2 regions of the Janthinobacterium sp. GMG1 genome follow, and region 1 is predicted to be linked to the other one. Evidence: riboswitches for the same ligand, from Rfam matches in the RefSeq annotation. Region 1 holds a riboswitch; the other holds the start of a gene.

Region 1 (7,399 bases):
GAGCTTGCCTTCCATATACCAGTCGACGATCTTCGGCACGTCCGTGCGGCCGCGCGCGCCGCCAAAGGCGGAACCTTTCCACACGCGTCCCGTCACCAGCTGGAATGGACGCGTGGAAATTTCCTGGCCGGCGGCCGCCACGCCGATGATGATGGACTGGCCCCAGCCCTTGTGGCAGCACTCGAGCGACTGGCGCATGGTGGTGGTGTTGCCGATGCATTCAAACGAATAGTCGGCGCCGCCATCCGTCAGTTGCACGATGGTGTCGACCACGTTTTCCACCTCGTTGGCGTTGACGAAATGCGTCATGCCAAACTTGCGCGCGATGTCCTGGCGGGCCGGGTTGATGTCGACGCCGATGATCTTGTCCGCGCCGACCATCCTGGCCGCCTGGATCACGTTCAAGCCGATGCCGCCCAGACCGAATACGACCACGTTGGCGCCCGCCTCGACCTTGGCCGTAAACAGCACGGCGCCCACGCCCGTGGTGACGCCGCAGCCGATGTAGCAGACCTTGTCGAAGGGCGCATCTTCGCGGATCTTCGCCAGGGCGATTTCCGGCACGACGATGTAATTGGAAAAGGTGGAGGTGCCCATGTAGTGGAAGATGGGCTTGCCGTCGATGGAAAAGCGCGAGGTGGCGTCCGGCATCAGGCCGCGGCCCTGGGTCGAGCGGATCGACTGGCACAGGTTGGTCTTTTGCGACAGGCAGAATTTGCACTGGCGGCATTCCGGCGTGTACAGGGGGATGACGTGATCATCCTTTTTCAGGCTTTTCACGCCCGGCCCCACGTCGACGACGATGCCGGCCCCTTCATGGCCGAGGATGGACGGGAAGATGCCTTCCGGATCGGCGCCCGACAGGGTGTAGTAATCGGTGTGGCAAATGCCGGTGGCCTTGATTTCGACCAATACCTCGCCCTCGCGCGGGCCGGCCAGGTCGACTTCTTCGATGGTCAAAGGCGCGCCCGCCTTCCATGCAATCGCTGCTTTGGTTTTCATGTGTGTCCTGTGTATGGTTGAAACGCTTACTTGGCTTTCGCGCGGTTGAGGAAGGCGCCGTGCAGGCCATTCAAGGTTTCCTCGGCCAGCAGCAGCTGGCTGGCGATTTCATTGATCTTGCGGCGGCTGGACCGGGCGTGGTCGCGCAACACTTCGAAAGCCGTGTTGCGATCCGTTTGGAACTTGCCCATCAGCAAACCGACGGCCAGACTCGTTTCGCGGCCCGCGGCCAGGGCCGCGTTCAGGTTCAGCTCGGTGCGGCGCAGCTGGCGGATTTCGTCGGCACGGGCCAGGCCCGCTTCGAACGCGGGCATCAAGCGGCCTTCATCGACGGGTTTGACGACATAGCCGACAGCGCCGTAGGCGGCCGCCTGCTTGCCCGATTCGCTGTCGCCGCTGCCGGACAGGAACATGAATGGCACGGCCGTTTCGCCATGCAGGCGCTTGGCCAGTTCCAGCCCGGACATGCCCGGCATGTGGATATCGAGCAAGGCCAGGTCCGGCTCGCGCTGGGCGATCAGCTGCAGCGCTACTTCGGCCGAATGGGCCAGGGCTGTCTCGTAGCCGGCATGGCGCAGGACTTCGCCGAGGAATTCCAACAGGAGCTGGTCATCGTCAACGATCAGGATAAGGCGTTTCGCGGCGGCTGGCTGACTCATGGGCAAAGGGACCTCGGTAATGAATGATGCTCATATTATATGCCGATTATTCGCCAAATCCGTCCCCTCACGCCTCCCCTGCATGCGCAAATAGCAGATTGAATTGCTGCATCGCAATATCCACATCGTCCGCTTGATAGACGCTAGTGATGGCCGCCACCATGTCGGCGCCACGCGCAACCAGCGGCGCCGCGTTCTCCGGCGTCATGCCGCCGATCACCACGCAGGGCAAGGCAATCTCGCGCTTGGCTTGCAGCACGATATCCAGGGGCGTCGTGACCGGATACTTTTTTACCAGTGACGGATAAAAGCCGCCGAAGGCCACGTAGCTGGCGCCGCCCGCCTCGGCCGTCAGTGCCAGGGCCAGGTCGCCATAGCAGGAAGCTCCGACGATCTTGTCCTTGCCCAGGCGCGCGCGCACCTGCGCCACGGACGCATCCGTGCCGCCCACATGCACGCCGTCCGCGTCGAGCTCTTCGCACAGCTCGATAAAATCATTGATGATGAAAGGCACGCCATATTTGCGGGCCAGCGCCAGCAAGGCGCCCGCCTGTTCGCGCCGCTGCTCCGCCTCGGCGCTCTTGTGGCGGTATTGCAGCAGGGCCACGCCTTCCTGCAAAGCTTGCTCGCTCACGTCGAGCAGGCGGTCGGTGTCGTCCCAGTTCGGGGTGACCAGATACAGTCCACGCATGATGTTTTCCTTATTGAATGAATCGTTGCGGCATGAGTTGACCTGGCGCAATCGCATACGCACCGGCCAGGGCCGCATGGCAATAGCGTTGCGCCAGATCAAGCGCTTCAGGCAATGTCTGTCCCAGTGCCAGGCGCGCAGCGATGGCGGACGCCAAAGTGCAGCCGCTGCCGTGGAATTCACCGGGCAGGCGCGGCCAGCGCCACTCGCGCTCGCCGCCAGCGCCGTCAAACCAGCGGTTGACGATCACCTCGCCGTCGCCATGGCCGCCCGTCACCAGCACATTGGAGCAACCTTGCGCGCGCAAGTTTTCTGCGCCACCCAGGGCCAGCGCTTCCGGCCCGTTCGGTACGATGACGGTCGTCACCGGCAGCAAGGGCGCCAGCGCCAGCACGGCGTCGTCCCGGCTGAGCACGTCGCCATGGCCGCTGGCCAGCACGGGGTCGAGCACGACAGGCAAGCTTGGGCGGGCCAGCCGCAATTGCGCGATCAGTTGCGCAATGACGGCCGCATTCGCGGCGCTGCCGGGAATGCCGATCTTCACCGCATCGATGGCGATCTTGTCGATCAGCGCCAGCGCCTGGCGGCGCAGCAATTCCGGCGCCACCGCTTCCACGCCAAAAACCCTGTCGTTGTCCTGCACCGTCAATGCCGTGATGACGGGCAAGGCATGCGCGCCCTGCGCGGCAATCGCCACGATATCGGCGGCGATGCCGGCGCCACCCGACGGGTCGGCGCCGGCAAACACGAGCACAGTGCGGCGCATCGGCACCATCACGCCAGGCGACCCGCCATCGGCGACGACGGCGACGCGGCGAATTTACGCGGCATGCGGCCGGCCAAAAACGCTTCGCGCCCGGCCCGCACGGCCAGCTTCATCGCATGCGCCATGCGCACGGGGTCGCGCGCGCCGGCAATGGCCGTATTCATCAGCACGCCGTCGCAACCGAGCTCCATGGCAATGGCCGCATCCGACGCCGTGCCCACGCCCGCGTCCACCAGCACGGGCACCTTCGCCTGGTCGATGATCAGCGACAAGTTCCACGGATTCAAAATGCCCATGCCCGAGCCGATCAGGGAAGCGAGCGGCATGACCGCCACGCAGCCAATGTCTTCCAGGATCTTCGCCTGGATGGGATCGTCGCTGCAATAGACCATCACGTCAAAGCCATCCTTGACGAGCGCTTCGGCCGCGACCAGGGTTTCCGGCATGTGCGGAAACAGGGTCTTTTCATCGCCCAGCACTTCCAGTTTCACCAGATTGCGCCCGCCCAGCAGTTCACGCGCCAGCTGCAGGGTGTAGACGGCGTCTTTGGCGTTGTAGCAGCCGGCCGTGTTCGGGAGAATCGTGTACTGGTCGGGCGGCACGAAATCGAGCAGACTGGGCGCGTTCGGGTCCTGGCCAATATTCACCCTGCGGATCGCCACCGTGATGATCTGCGCCTCGGCCGCATCCGTCGCTTCGCGCGTCTGCGGCAAATCCTTGTACTTGCCGCTGCCCACCAACAAGCGCGATTGATACTGTTTGCCTGCGATGGTCAGCAGGTCGTTATGTGTTGCGGTATTCATGTGTTCTTCCTTGTCTATTCTGAACTTAGCCGCCGCCAATCGCGCGTACGATCTCAACCTGGTCTTGTACTTGCAAGACCTGTCCCGGCCACGCCTTGCGCGGCACGACATTGCGGTTGACGGCCAGCGCCAGCGCCTGGTTTTCCAGCGACAGCGCGGCGATCAGCTGGTCCAGGGTTTGCCCCGGCGGCACCTGGTGCGGCGCGCCGTTGAGCGTGATGGATATCAATGCAGGCATCACGCTCTCCTTCAGACCTTGCGGTACAGCTCGGCGCCGTTCTTGATGAATTCGATAGCCTTGATTTCCATGCCTTGCTTGAGCGCCTTGTCTTCCGCGATGCCCATGCCGGCCGCATATTCGCGCACTTCCTGCGTGATTTTCATCGAGCAGAAGTGGGGGCCACACATGGAGCAGAAATGCGCCACCTTGGCCGAATCCTTGGGCAGGGTTTCATCGTGGAATTCGCGCGCCTTGTCCGGGTCCAGGCCGATGTTGAACTGGTCATCCCAGCGGAATTCGAAGCGTGCTTTCGACAGCGCGTTGTCGCGGATTTGCGCGCCCGGATGCCCCTTGGCCAGGTCGGCCGCATGCGCCGCAATCTTGTAGGTGATGATGCCATCCTTGACGTCCGCCTTGTTGGGCAGGCCCAGGTGTTCCTTCGGCGTCACGTAGCACAGCATGGCCGTGCCGTACCAGCCGATCATGGCCGCGCCGATGCCCGAGGTGATGTGGTCGTAGCCGGGCGCGATATCGGTGGTCAGCGGTCCCAGGGTGTAGAACGGCGCTTCGCCGCACTGTTCCAGCTGCAAGTCCATGTTTTCCTTGATCAACTGCATCGGCACGTGGCCCGGGCCTTCGATCATCACTTGCACGTCGTGTTTCCAGGCAACTTGCGTCAGCTCGCCCAGGGTTTTCAGTTCGCCCAGCTGCGCTTCGTCGTTGGCGTCATAGATGGAGCCGGGACGCAAGCCGTCGCCCAGCGAGAACGACACGTCATACGCCTTCATGATTTCGCAGATTTCTTCGAAATGCGTGTACAGGAACGATTCCTGGTGGTGCGCCAGGCACCATTTCGCCATGATGGAGCCGCCGCGCGAAACGATGCCCGTCAGGCGCTTGGCCGTCATCGGCACATAGCGCAGCAGCACGCCTGCATGGATGGTGAAATAGTCGACGCCCTGCTCGGCCTGCTCGATCAGGGTGTCGCGGAAGATTTCCCACGTCAAATCTTCGGCCTTGCCATTCACCTTTTCCAGCGCCTGGTAGATGGGCACGGTGCCGATCGGCACGGGACTGTTGCGCACGATCCATTCACGCGTCTCGTGGATATGCTTGCCCGTGGACAAGTCCATCACGTTATCGCCGCCCCAGCGGATGGCCCAGGTCATCTTTTCCACTTCCTCGCCGATCGACGAGGTGACGGCCGAATTGCCAATATTCGCGTTAATTTTCACCAGGAAATTGCGGCCGATGATCATCGGCTCGACTTCCGGGTGATTGATGTTGGCGGGAATGATGGCGCGGCCGCGGGCGATTTCCTCGCGCACGAATTCCGGCGTGATCTCGGCCGGGATGCTGGCGCCAAACGACTGGCCCGGATGCTGGCGGCCCATCAGCTCGGCCAGGCGCTCGCCCATGGGGCCGGAGGCTTTCAGCTCTTGCAGATACTCCTGGCGACGCATGTTTTCGCGGATGGCGACGAACTCCATTTCCGGCGTGATGATGCCGCGCCTCGCGTAATGCATTTGCGTCACGTTCTTGCCGGCCATGGCGCGGCGCGGCTTGCGGTGCAAATTGAAGCGCAGCTCGGCCAGTTTCGGGTCTGCCAGGCGGGCGATGCCATAGTCGGAGGTCGGGCCGGGCAATTCTTCCGTGTCGGCCCGCTCCATGATCCACGGCAAACGCGGCGTATCGAGGCCGGAGCGGATGTCGATCTGCACGTCCGGATCCGTGTAGGGACCGGACGTGTCATACACGTAGATCGGCGGATTCTTTTCGCCGCCGAACGACGCTTCCGTGTCGGACTGGCTGATCTCGCGCATGGGCACGCGGATGTCGGGACGGCTGCCTTGCACATAGATCTTGCGCGAATTGGGCAGCGGCGCGATGGCGGCTTCGTCGACCGTGGCGGTGGCGGAGAGGAATTTCGGGTTGGCGTTCATTTTGGCTCCTTGGCTAGACTATTTTTAAGCCTGGAGCCAGCTAAGGAGGTTCGGAATTGCGCACGCGGAAAGGCGGGGTGCGTTCATCCTAAAGCTTCCCTTCGCTGGCATTATCCAGATCAGGTTCGGAGGGTATTTCTCACCCGCGCTTGCACTGTGTTTCCACAGCGAAAGGCAGGACCCCTAGCGTTTGCCACCTTGCGGCAGCGAGCCAATTATACGCGGTTCACGCCGCGCGGCCAGATGATTTCTTGCAGGTGTCGTCTTTGTACATCGCGCTACTTCTTCTTGCCCCAGCGCCAGCTGGTCGGTTCGCCCTTCATCTGGCAGATGAAAATGAGCACGGCAACGATGGCCGCTTCATAGATGATGTACAGCGCCAGCGAGTCTTGCGGCGGGAACAGGAAGGCGCCGCAGGCGAACAGCGCCAGTGCGGCCAGGAACACCAGCCAGCCTTGCCAAGTGATGGGCAAGCCCCAGCCCCAGCCATAGGTCTTGGCGGGGAACCAGTATTGCTGCGGCGTTGCCGGGGGCGATTTGTCAGCCATGATGCTTTCCTTGTGGATATGGATAGCAGCAAGTATAAATCAGGCGCTGCGATGGCGCTCCGTGACATCGAGGCCGATGCCGCGGTAGCCGATGAAGCGGCTGCCCGTGTCGAACATCGGTTCACCGCTCACCTGCAAGTACTGCGTGCTGCCGTCGAGGTTGGCGCGGCTGTAGATAAAATCGAGAAACGGTTCGCGCGCGGCGATTTTTGCATCGAGCAAGGCGCGCTCGGTGGCGTTCCAGCGCTGCGGCTCTTCCTCGCTGCCGATGCCCAGCATTTCAGCCACGGGGCCGGAAAAGCGCGTCAGGTTACCCTGCGCATCTTGCTCCCAGTACCAGTCGGACGACAGTTCCGTGAAGCGCTGGAAACGCGCTTCGCTTTCGCGCAACTCCGCCGTGCGCTCTTCCACCATCTGCTCCAGCGACTTGTTGTATTCGGCCAGCTTCTGGTACAGCAGGCGCACTTCCAGCATGTTGTGGATGCGGGTCTTGACTTCCACCAGGTCGAAGGGCTTGCTGACGAAATCCTTGGCGCCGGCCTGCAGCGCGCGCAGCTTGTGGCCCGGCTGTGCCGTGATCACCAGCACGGGCAGATAGCTGCCCGCCTCGATGTCGCGCAAGCCTTCCATGACTTCAAAACCATCCATTTCCGGCATCTGCAAGTCGAGCAGGATCAGGTCATAGCGGTGCTGCTGGTGCAACGCGCGCACGGCTTGCGGATCCATGGTGGACGTGATGCGCGTATAGCCGGCATTGCGCAGCACCT
Region 2 (7,399 bases), on a different contig from region 1:
GTCTACGCGAAGCAAGGCGAAAGTGGCGCATGGTACGCCACAGCAACAAACCAATAGTTACAATATTTTCTCGTCATAGTGATACTGGGCAACTATCGGCCCCGCCTTGAACAGCGCTTCCTTCATGGCCGTGTCCAGGCGCGCATCGCGGCGGCGCATCCATTCAAGCAGCATGGCCGCTTCCTTGCGGCTGGTGTCGCCCGCATGCGCCAGCACGCGGCGCAGTTCCGGGTCCGTGCACGCCTCGAAGCGCTGACTGTTCAGGTCCAGCGCCTGCAGTGCGGCGATGGTGGCGCCGATGGCGCGGTGCATGTCGAGCGCGGTGGCCGGCAAGCCGGATTCTTCCAGTGGGACGTTGGTCATGCGCATTCCTTTTCGCGTGGTGGTGACATCGGCTGCATTCTCCACCGCGCGGACGAAAAGCTCAAGCGTCCACGACACGTTTCCACCTGTTCGGCCATAATCATGGCTCAGCAACAGCCTAAACCCAAGCGGCAGGAGCCCCATGTTCAATTTCGACTTTTACAATCCGACGCAAATCCTTTTCGGCCAGGGCCAGATCGCCGCCATCGCCAGCCTGATCCCGCCGCAGGCGCGGGTCCTGATGACCTACGGCGGCGGCAGCATCAAGCAGAACGGCGTCTACGATGAAGTCAAGGCGGCGCTGGCCGGCCATACGGTGCTGGAATTTGCCGGCATCGAACCCAATCCCAGCTATGAAACCCTGATGCAGGCCGTGGCCATGGTGAAAAGCGAGCGCATCGATTTCCTGCTGGCCGTCGGCGGCGGTTCCGTGGTCGATGGCACCAAGTTCATCGCCGCGGCCGCCCTGCACGAAGGCGTGGCGTGGGACATCCTGGCGAAAGGCGGCAAGATCGTCGAGGCCGCCCTGCCCTTCGGCACCGTATTGACCTTGCCGGCCACGGGTTCCGAAATGAATGGTTCGGCCGTGATCACGCGCAAGGCCACGCAGGAAAAGCGCTCGTTCATGAGCCGCAAGGTATATCCTAAATTCTCCGTGCTGGACCCGTCGAAAACGTTCACCTTGCCGCTGCGCCAGGTGGGCAATGGCGTCGTCGATGCGTTTGCGCATGTGATGGAACAGTATCTGACCTACCCTGTGAACGCATCCGTGCAGGACCGCTTCGCCGAAGGCATTTTATTGACCCTGATCGAGGAAGGCCCGAAGGCGCTGTCGCACCCGGACGACTACGACGTGCGCGCCAACGTGATGTGGAGCGCCACCCTGGCCTTGAACGGCCTGATCGGCGTGGGCGTGCCACAGGACTGGTCCACGCACGCCATCGGCCACGAATTGACGGCCTTGTACGAGCTTGACCATGCACAGACCCTGGCCATCATCCTGCCCAGCATGTTGCGCGTGCGCAAGCAGGCTAAGCGCGCCAAGCTGCTGCAGTACGCGGCCCGCGTCTGGGGCCTCGACGGCGGCGACGAGGATGGCCGCATCGAGGCGGCCATTGCGCGCACGGAATTCTTCTTCCGCCACATGGGCGTCAAGACGCGCCTGGCCGACTATGGCCTGAATCACGCCAGCGTGGACGCCGTCGTCTCCGCCCTCGAAGCGCACGGCATGACGGCGCTGGGCGAACAGCGTGAAGTGACGCCGACCGTCAGCCGCAAGGTGCTGGAACTCAGTTTATAGATTCCAGCTACACTGTTGTAAAACGGTCAGCCAGCGGGACAGCTGGCCGTGGTTCATGCTAAGCTGTCATTTCGCTAGGGGTCCTGGAGCAGTCATCCGGGTGAGAGATACCCTTCGTACCTGATCTGGATAATGCCAGCGAAGGAAAGCGCAAAGTACCTCCCTCCTTTGATAGCTCCTGCGTTGGCGCCAGCCGAACAAGCAGCCTGCCGTGCTCTTTACCGAGTCGGCTTGAACCACGAGCAATCTATGTCCACACCGAATTTATCTGTTTCTGTACTGACCCTGGCGATCCTGCACGCGTTTGCCGCACCCGCCCTGGCCGCAAATGACACCGCCGAAGCCGTAGACCCGCAGGCCCAAAGCATGGCCGAAGTCGTCGTCACGGCCAGCAAGGCGCCAGCCGCCAAGCGCGCCTCCGTGGGCGGTTTTTCCGACGCGCCGCTGCTGCAGACGCCGGCGTCCGTCACCGTCATTTCGCAAAAAGACATGCAGGACTTGCAAATTCGCAATCTCAGCGATGCCGTCAAGCTAGACACCAGCATCAATGACGCCTACAACGCCGTCGGCTATGCGGAACAATTTTCCATCCGCGGCTTCAAGCTCGACAACAATTCCAGCTACCGCAAGGATGGCGTGGCCATTCCCGGCGACACGCAAATTCCGCTGGAAAACAAGGAACGCATCGAAGTGCTGAAGGGCCTGGCCGGCTTGCAGGCAGGCGTGGCCGCGCCGGGCGGCGTGATCGACTTCATTGTCAAGCGCCCGACCGCCGCGCCATTGCGCACCGTCACCGTCGAAGCGCGCGAGCGGGGCACCCTGTATGGCGCCATCGACCTGGGCGGCCGCCTGGAAGACACGCGCTTCGGCTACCGCGTCAACGTGGCGGCCGAGCGCCTGCGCTCCTACATCAAGGGCGCCGACGGCAACCGCAAATTTATTTCCGGCGCCTTCGACTGGCAGATTTCGCCGCAGGCCCTGCTGCAACTCGATGCCGACTACCAGGACAAGGCGCAGGCGACGGCGCCCGGCTTCCAGCTGCTGAACAATACAACTTTGCCAACCGGCATCAGCGCCGATGCCATGCTCAACCTGCAGCCGTGGACGCGCCCCGTGGAAACCGTCACCAGCAATATCGGCCTGCGCTTCCAGTACGCCTTCAATGACGACTGGCACGCCACCCTGTCGGCCAACCAGCACTCGTTCAAGCGCGACGACTACACGGCCTTCCCGTACGGCTGCAGCGCACAAGACCTGTACCCGGGCTTTTGCGGCAATGGCGACTACGACGTGTATGACTACCGCAGCCTGGGCGAGACGAAAAAGCCGCTGAGCGCGCAAGCCATGATCCAGGGCAAGTTCGCCACCGGCTCGCTGCGCAATGAATTCACGGCCGGCGTCTCAACCTTCCGCCGCAAGGACCGCGCCGGCCTGTACGTGTACGACTGGGCTGGCGTGAGCAATATCTACCGCCCGCAGATCGTCGACATGTCGACAGGCGTGCAAGGCCCCGTGCGCCTGGTGCGCAAGGATACGGAAAACTCCGTCTTCGTGCAGGATATCGTCAGCCTGGCGCCAAATTGGAAGCTGCATGGCGGCTTGCGCCATATCAATGTCGATGGCTACCAGTATGTGCTGAAGGCCGACACGGAAATCCGCGCCAAGCACGATTTCCTGCTGCCCAACGTTTCGCTCGTCTACACCCCGCTTGACAATCTGTCCGTGTATGCGGCCTATTCGCAGGGCATGGAACATGGCGGCACGGCCGACCGCAAGGCGGAGAACGCCAACGTGGAATTGTCGCCCAGCCGTTCGAAGCAAATCGAACTCGGCGTGAAAATGGATGTGACGCCGGACTTCATGGTGGCGGCCAGCCTGTTCCAGATCCGCAAGGGCCTGGAATTCAACCAGCCGCTGGAATTGCAGCCAAAAAAATATAACTTCGTGCGCGAAGGCCAGGCCCAGCACCGTGGCCTGGAATTGTCGGCCCAGGGCAAGGCATCGTCCAACCTGAGCCTGGGCGCTTCCGTGACGGCCCTGAACAGCCAGCAGTCAGGCACGGGCAATGCGGACCTCGACGGCAAGCGCGTGCCCAACGTGCCGGCCTTCAAGGCGGCCGTGCATGCGGACTACGCCGTGCAACAGGTGGCGGGCTTGAGCGTGAATGGCAGCTGGGAATTTGCGGGCAAGAAAGCGTTTGAGTACAACAACACGACCTTCGTGCCGTCGTACAACGTGTTCAACCTGGGCGCCGCCTGGGCCACGCGCATCGCCGGCACGCGCGCCGTGCTGCGCGCCAGCGTCAACAACGTGGCGGACAAGTTCTACTGGCGCGACGTGACGCCGGAATCGGACGGCTATCTGTATCCGGGCGCCAGCCGCACGTTCAAGGTTTCGGCGCAGTTTGATTTTTAATTGAGGGAAATAGCAGGCGCTGCAGCGAGCGCCTGCCGCAGCAAGGGCGCCGCCTGTTCCAGGCGCGCCTCCAGGCTGTCGTGCAGCACGTGGTAGGCGATGCCGCGCGCGTCGAGCTCGTCGATCAGGTAGCGGTAGATCAGCTGGCGCACGGCTTCCGACTCGCGCTGCAAGCCGTCGGCCACCCAGGGACTGTCGGGCGCCGTCACCAGGGTCAGATCGTACTTCGTGGCATCGGCCAGCGCCGCCAGCGGCGCATCGGCGCCATGGAAATAATGGCGGCTGTAGACCACCGTCATCAACGGCGTCGTATCGCAAAACAGGAAGTGACGGGCTTGCGCGGCGGCTGCCGCTTCGCGCTCAACTTGCGTGCGAGCAATGCCATACTGGTCGGCCGCAACGGGCACCCTGCCCTGCGTCTCGACGAATTCGCGCAAGTATTCCGGTACCCAGACGCTGCCGTAGCGCTCGGCCAGGGCGGCCGCCAGGGTCGACTTGCCCGACGATTCCGCGCCCAGGATGGCCACGCGCACGCAGTGGCCCATCACTTGAGGACCATCGCGCCGGGGGCGGCCGGGGCGGATTTTTTCCACGCCAGCAAGCCGATGATGGCCATCACGACGAAGAAGGCGTACAGCAAGGCCGTCAGGGTCAGGCCCTTGTGCAGGTACAGCCACACATACAGCACGTCGACGACGATCCAGGCGATCCAGTTTTCCAGTTTCTTGCGCGACAGCAGGAATTGCCCCACCAGGCTGCCTGCCGTGAGGAAACCATCCGCATGGGGCACGTCCGTGTCCGTCGTCGTCAGCAGCCAGGCGATCAGCAGGAAGCCGACCAGCCAGCCTGCGGCGCAAGCCATCCAGCCGCGGCCATCGAGGCGCGTGACGGGCAGGGTCTTGCCGCCGCTGGCCGGATGCAGCCACTGGTACCAGCCCCAGAACGAGACGCTGATGAACAGCAGCTGCAAGGCCATGTCGCCATACAGGCGCGACTCGAAAAACACGAAACCGTAGGCGGCCGAGGAAATGATGGCGAACAGCCACGCCCAGTGATTCTGGCGGATGTTCAGCGCAACGGTTGTCAGTGCCAGGACAAAGGAAATCAGTTCAAGCGGCGTGGTGGCAAAACCCAGCAGGAGAAGCGTATCGTTCATGGGAATCGTGATGAGGCTGGTGGTGCAGTATGCAATACCAGCCCTGAATAAGCAAGATTGCCTGCTCAGTGCGCTTAGGCGAAGCCGCCCTTGACGGCGCGCGCCAGCGAACGCTGCACGATCAGCTTGTGGAAAGGCCGGATCACCAGAATGTAGGCGCGCCCCACCCCATTATGGCAATGCACGACGCTGGACATGGTGACGCTGCCATGCGGTCCCGCATCGCGGTTGCGCAGCACCGACAGGCGGAAATCCAGGTGGCTGTCATCCTCGCCCACGATGATTTCATCGTCACTGACGGCAAAGATGCGGAAGATACCGATGCGCTTGCCTGGCCGGGCTTCCATCTGCCTGGCCGTGCGGATGCCGAAGCGCGCCACGATGGCGTCGCGCACCACCATCAGCTTGCGCGCCCAGCCCGGCTGGCTGCCCAGCAGCACGCGCGCCAGGCTTTCCATGTCCATCTGGCGCGCCTGCGCGGTCGGCAGGTCGACGGCATACGCGTCGGCCAGGTTGCTGCCTGGGTACAGGGGGGCGATGCTGGCGCCGGGCGGCAAGGCCACGGCGCGTACAGCGTTGTTCATCTCTTGCATGTGCTCTCCATGTGTTCAGTGATAACATGAGCATCATACACGACAATGTGAACAGCGATAACATAGCATGACAAGCACAAGTACTTACCATCACGGCAACCTGCGCGACACCTTGGTCGCCGCCACCATCGCGCAACTGGCGCAGCAGCACGACGCCACCCTATCGCTGCGCGAACTGGCGCGCACGGTGGGCGTGTCGATCGCCGCCGTGTACCGTCACTTTCCCAGCAAGGAAGCCTTGCTGGCCGACGTGGCGGCGGCCGGTTTCGCCAGCCTGATCGCCAAGTGGGAGGCAGAACTGCCGCCGCCGGGCAGCCTGCCCTCCGAACAACGTTTCCAGCTGCTGGGCCAGCAATATATCGAATTCGCCCTGGCTGCACCGGCCCACTACCGGCTGATGTTCGAACACCAGGACGTGCGCCAGTTCCCCGCCCTGCTGGAAGCGGCGCAGGCGTGCTTCCAGTACGTGCTGCAGACGGCCGGCGCCGCCGTGTGCGAAGCGGGCCTCGATGCGCGCTGGGACAAGGCCGCCGCCAGCGCCGGCTGGTCGCTGGGCCACGGCTACGTGATGCTGCTGCTGAGCGGCCGCCTGGCCATGGCGGACGGCGGCGACGATCTATCGCCCGCGATGGTGCCGCGCTTTTTCCAGTTGCCGGTGGAGGCACTGCGGCAAGCGCATCAGCAAGCGGGAGAACAGCAGTGACGACCATCGCCAGATGCGCCGGCTGACCATGCAACATCCCATGGAACCATCCACCGTTCCGGGCACCGAGGGCTATGCAGAAAATGCAGGGCAGCTCATCGCCCGATACGAAAGCGTTGCCTTCCTGGAGAAGTACCGCCCCGTTGTTCATCTCTTGCCGACGCGAGCATGCAGTGTGCTCGACATCGGCGCCGGGACAGGCGGCGACGCGGCGTGCCTGGCAAGCCTGGGGCACACAGTGATCGCGCTTGAGCCCGTTGCCGCCTTCCGCGAAGCAGGCATGAAGGCGCATGCCCCGGCCAACATCGAATGGGTGAACGATAGTCTGCCCTCCCTGTCTGCGATAGGCGCGCGCCAAACCGGGTATGACCTGATTGTCGTTGCGGCCGTCTGGATGCATCTGGCAGCGGAAGAAAGAATGGAGGCGATGGGCAATATCAGCACATTACTCAAGCCCGGCGCAATACTCGTCATCTCCTGAGGCATGGACCAGCCCCTGAAGGCCGTCGCATCTTTGATGTATCTGCCAATGAAACGGCAGAGCTCGCGATGCGACATCAGCTCAAAGTGATACTGAATACGCCGGCGCCGTCCGTTCAGCCGCAAAATCGCCAGGCGGGAGTAAGCTGGTCCTGGCTTGTTTTTGAGAAATGATTCAAGCTGAAGCAGCATGCGCCAGGGAGCTGGCACGGCGCGCAGTCAGCCGAATCTAGCCATTATTTTTGAAACGTCATCAATTTATGCACAATATATCGATACACACGCTCTCCGTGATTGCCAGGCAATGCATTGCGCTCACGTGCCTGCAACGCTTTTGCCAGCAGCATGCCCTTCACCATCCGGCCCTGTCCGCATTCACCGAACACGTG

The links. Region 1 has a riboswitch for thiamine pyrophosphate ahead of thiC (phosphomethylpyrimidine synthase ThiC). Riboswitches for the same ligand answer to the same signal wherever they lie in the genome.
Region 2: another riboswitch for thiamine pyrophosphate. It lies ahead of SJI03_RS19685 (TonB-dependent siderophore receptor); the one in region 1 lies ahead of thiC (phosphomethylpyrimidine synthase ThiC).

Annotation. Positions count from the first base shown of each region.
Region 1 is NZ_JAXQNT010000016.1:114,083-121,481, reverse strand. Features, by position in the region: gene SJI03_RS27565 (S-(hydroxymethyl)glutathione dehydrogenase/class III alcohol dehydrogenase) at 1-1,002, opposite strand, end outside; gene SJI03_RS27560 (ANTAR domain-containing response regulator) at 1,029-1,661, opposite strand; gene thiE (thiamine phosphate synthase) at 1,729-2,352, opposite strand; gene SJI03_RS27550 (hydroxymethylpyrimidine/phosphomethylpyrimidine kinase) at 2,363-3,118, opposite strand; gene SJI03_RS27545 (thiazole synthase) at 3,127-3,921, opposite strand; gene thiS (sulfur carrier protein ThiS) at 3,947-4,150, opposite strand; gene thiC (phosphomethylpyrimidine synthase ThiC) at 4,171-6,084, opposite strand; TPP riboswitch at 6,164-6,279, opposite strand; gene SJI03_RS27530 (hypothetical protein) at 6,363-6,632, opposite strand; gene SJI03_RS27525 (response regulator) at 6,672-7,399, opposite strand, start outside.
Region 2 is NZ_JAXQNT010000007.1:248,113-255,511, reverse strand. Features, by position in the region: gene SJI03_RS19695 (hypothetical protein) at 58-363, opposite strand; gene SJI03_RS19690 (iron-containing alcohol dehydrogenase) at 506-1,663, shown strand; TPP riboswitch at 1,730-1,827, shown strand; gene SJI03_RS19685 (TonB-dependent siderophore receptor) at 1,913-4,078, shown strand; gene SJI03_RS19680 (ATP-binding protein) at 4,075-4,623, opposite strand; gene pnuC (nicotinamide riboside transporter PnuC) at 4,623-5,234, opposite strand; gene SJI03_RS19670 (DUF2867 domain-containing protein) at 5,309-5,827, opposite strand; gene SJI03_RS19665 (TetR/AcrR family transcriptional regulator) at 5,895-6,530, shown strand; gene SJI03_RS19660 (class I SAM-dependent methyltransferase) at 6,571-7,011, shown strand; gene SJI03_RS19655 (hypothetical protein) at 7,253-7,399, shown strand, end outside.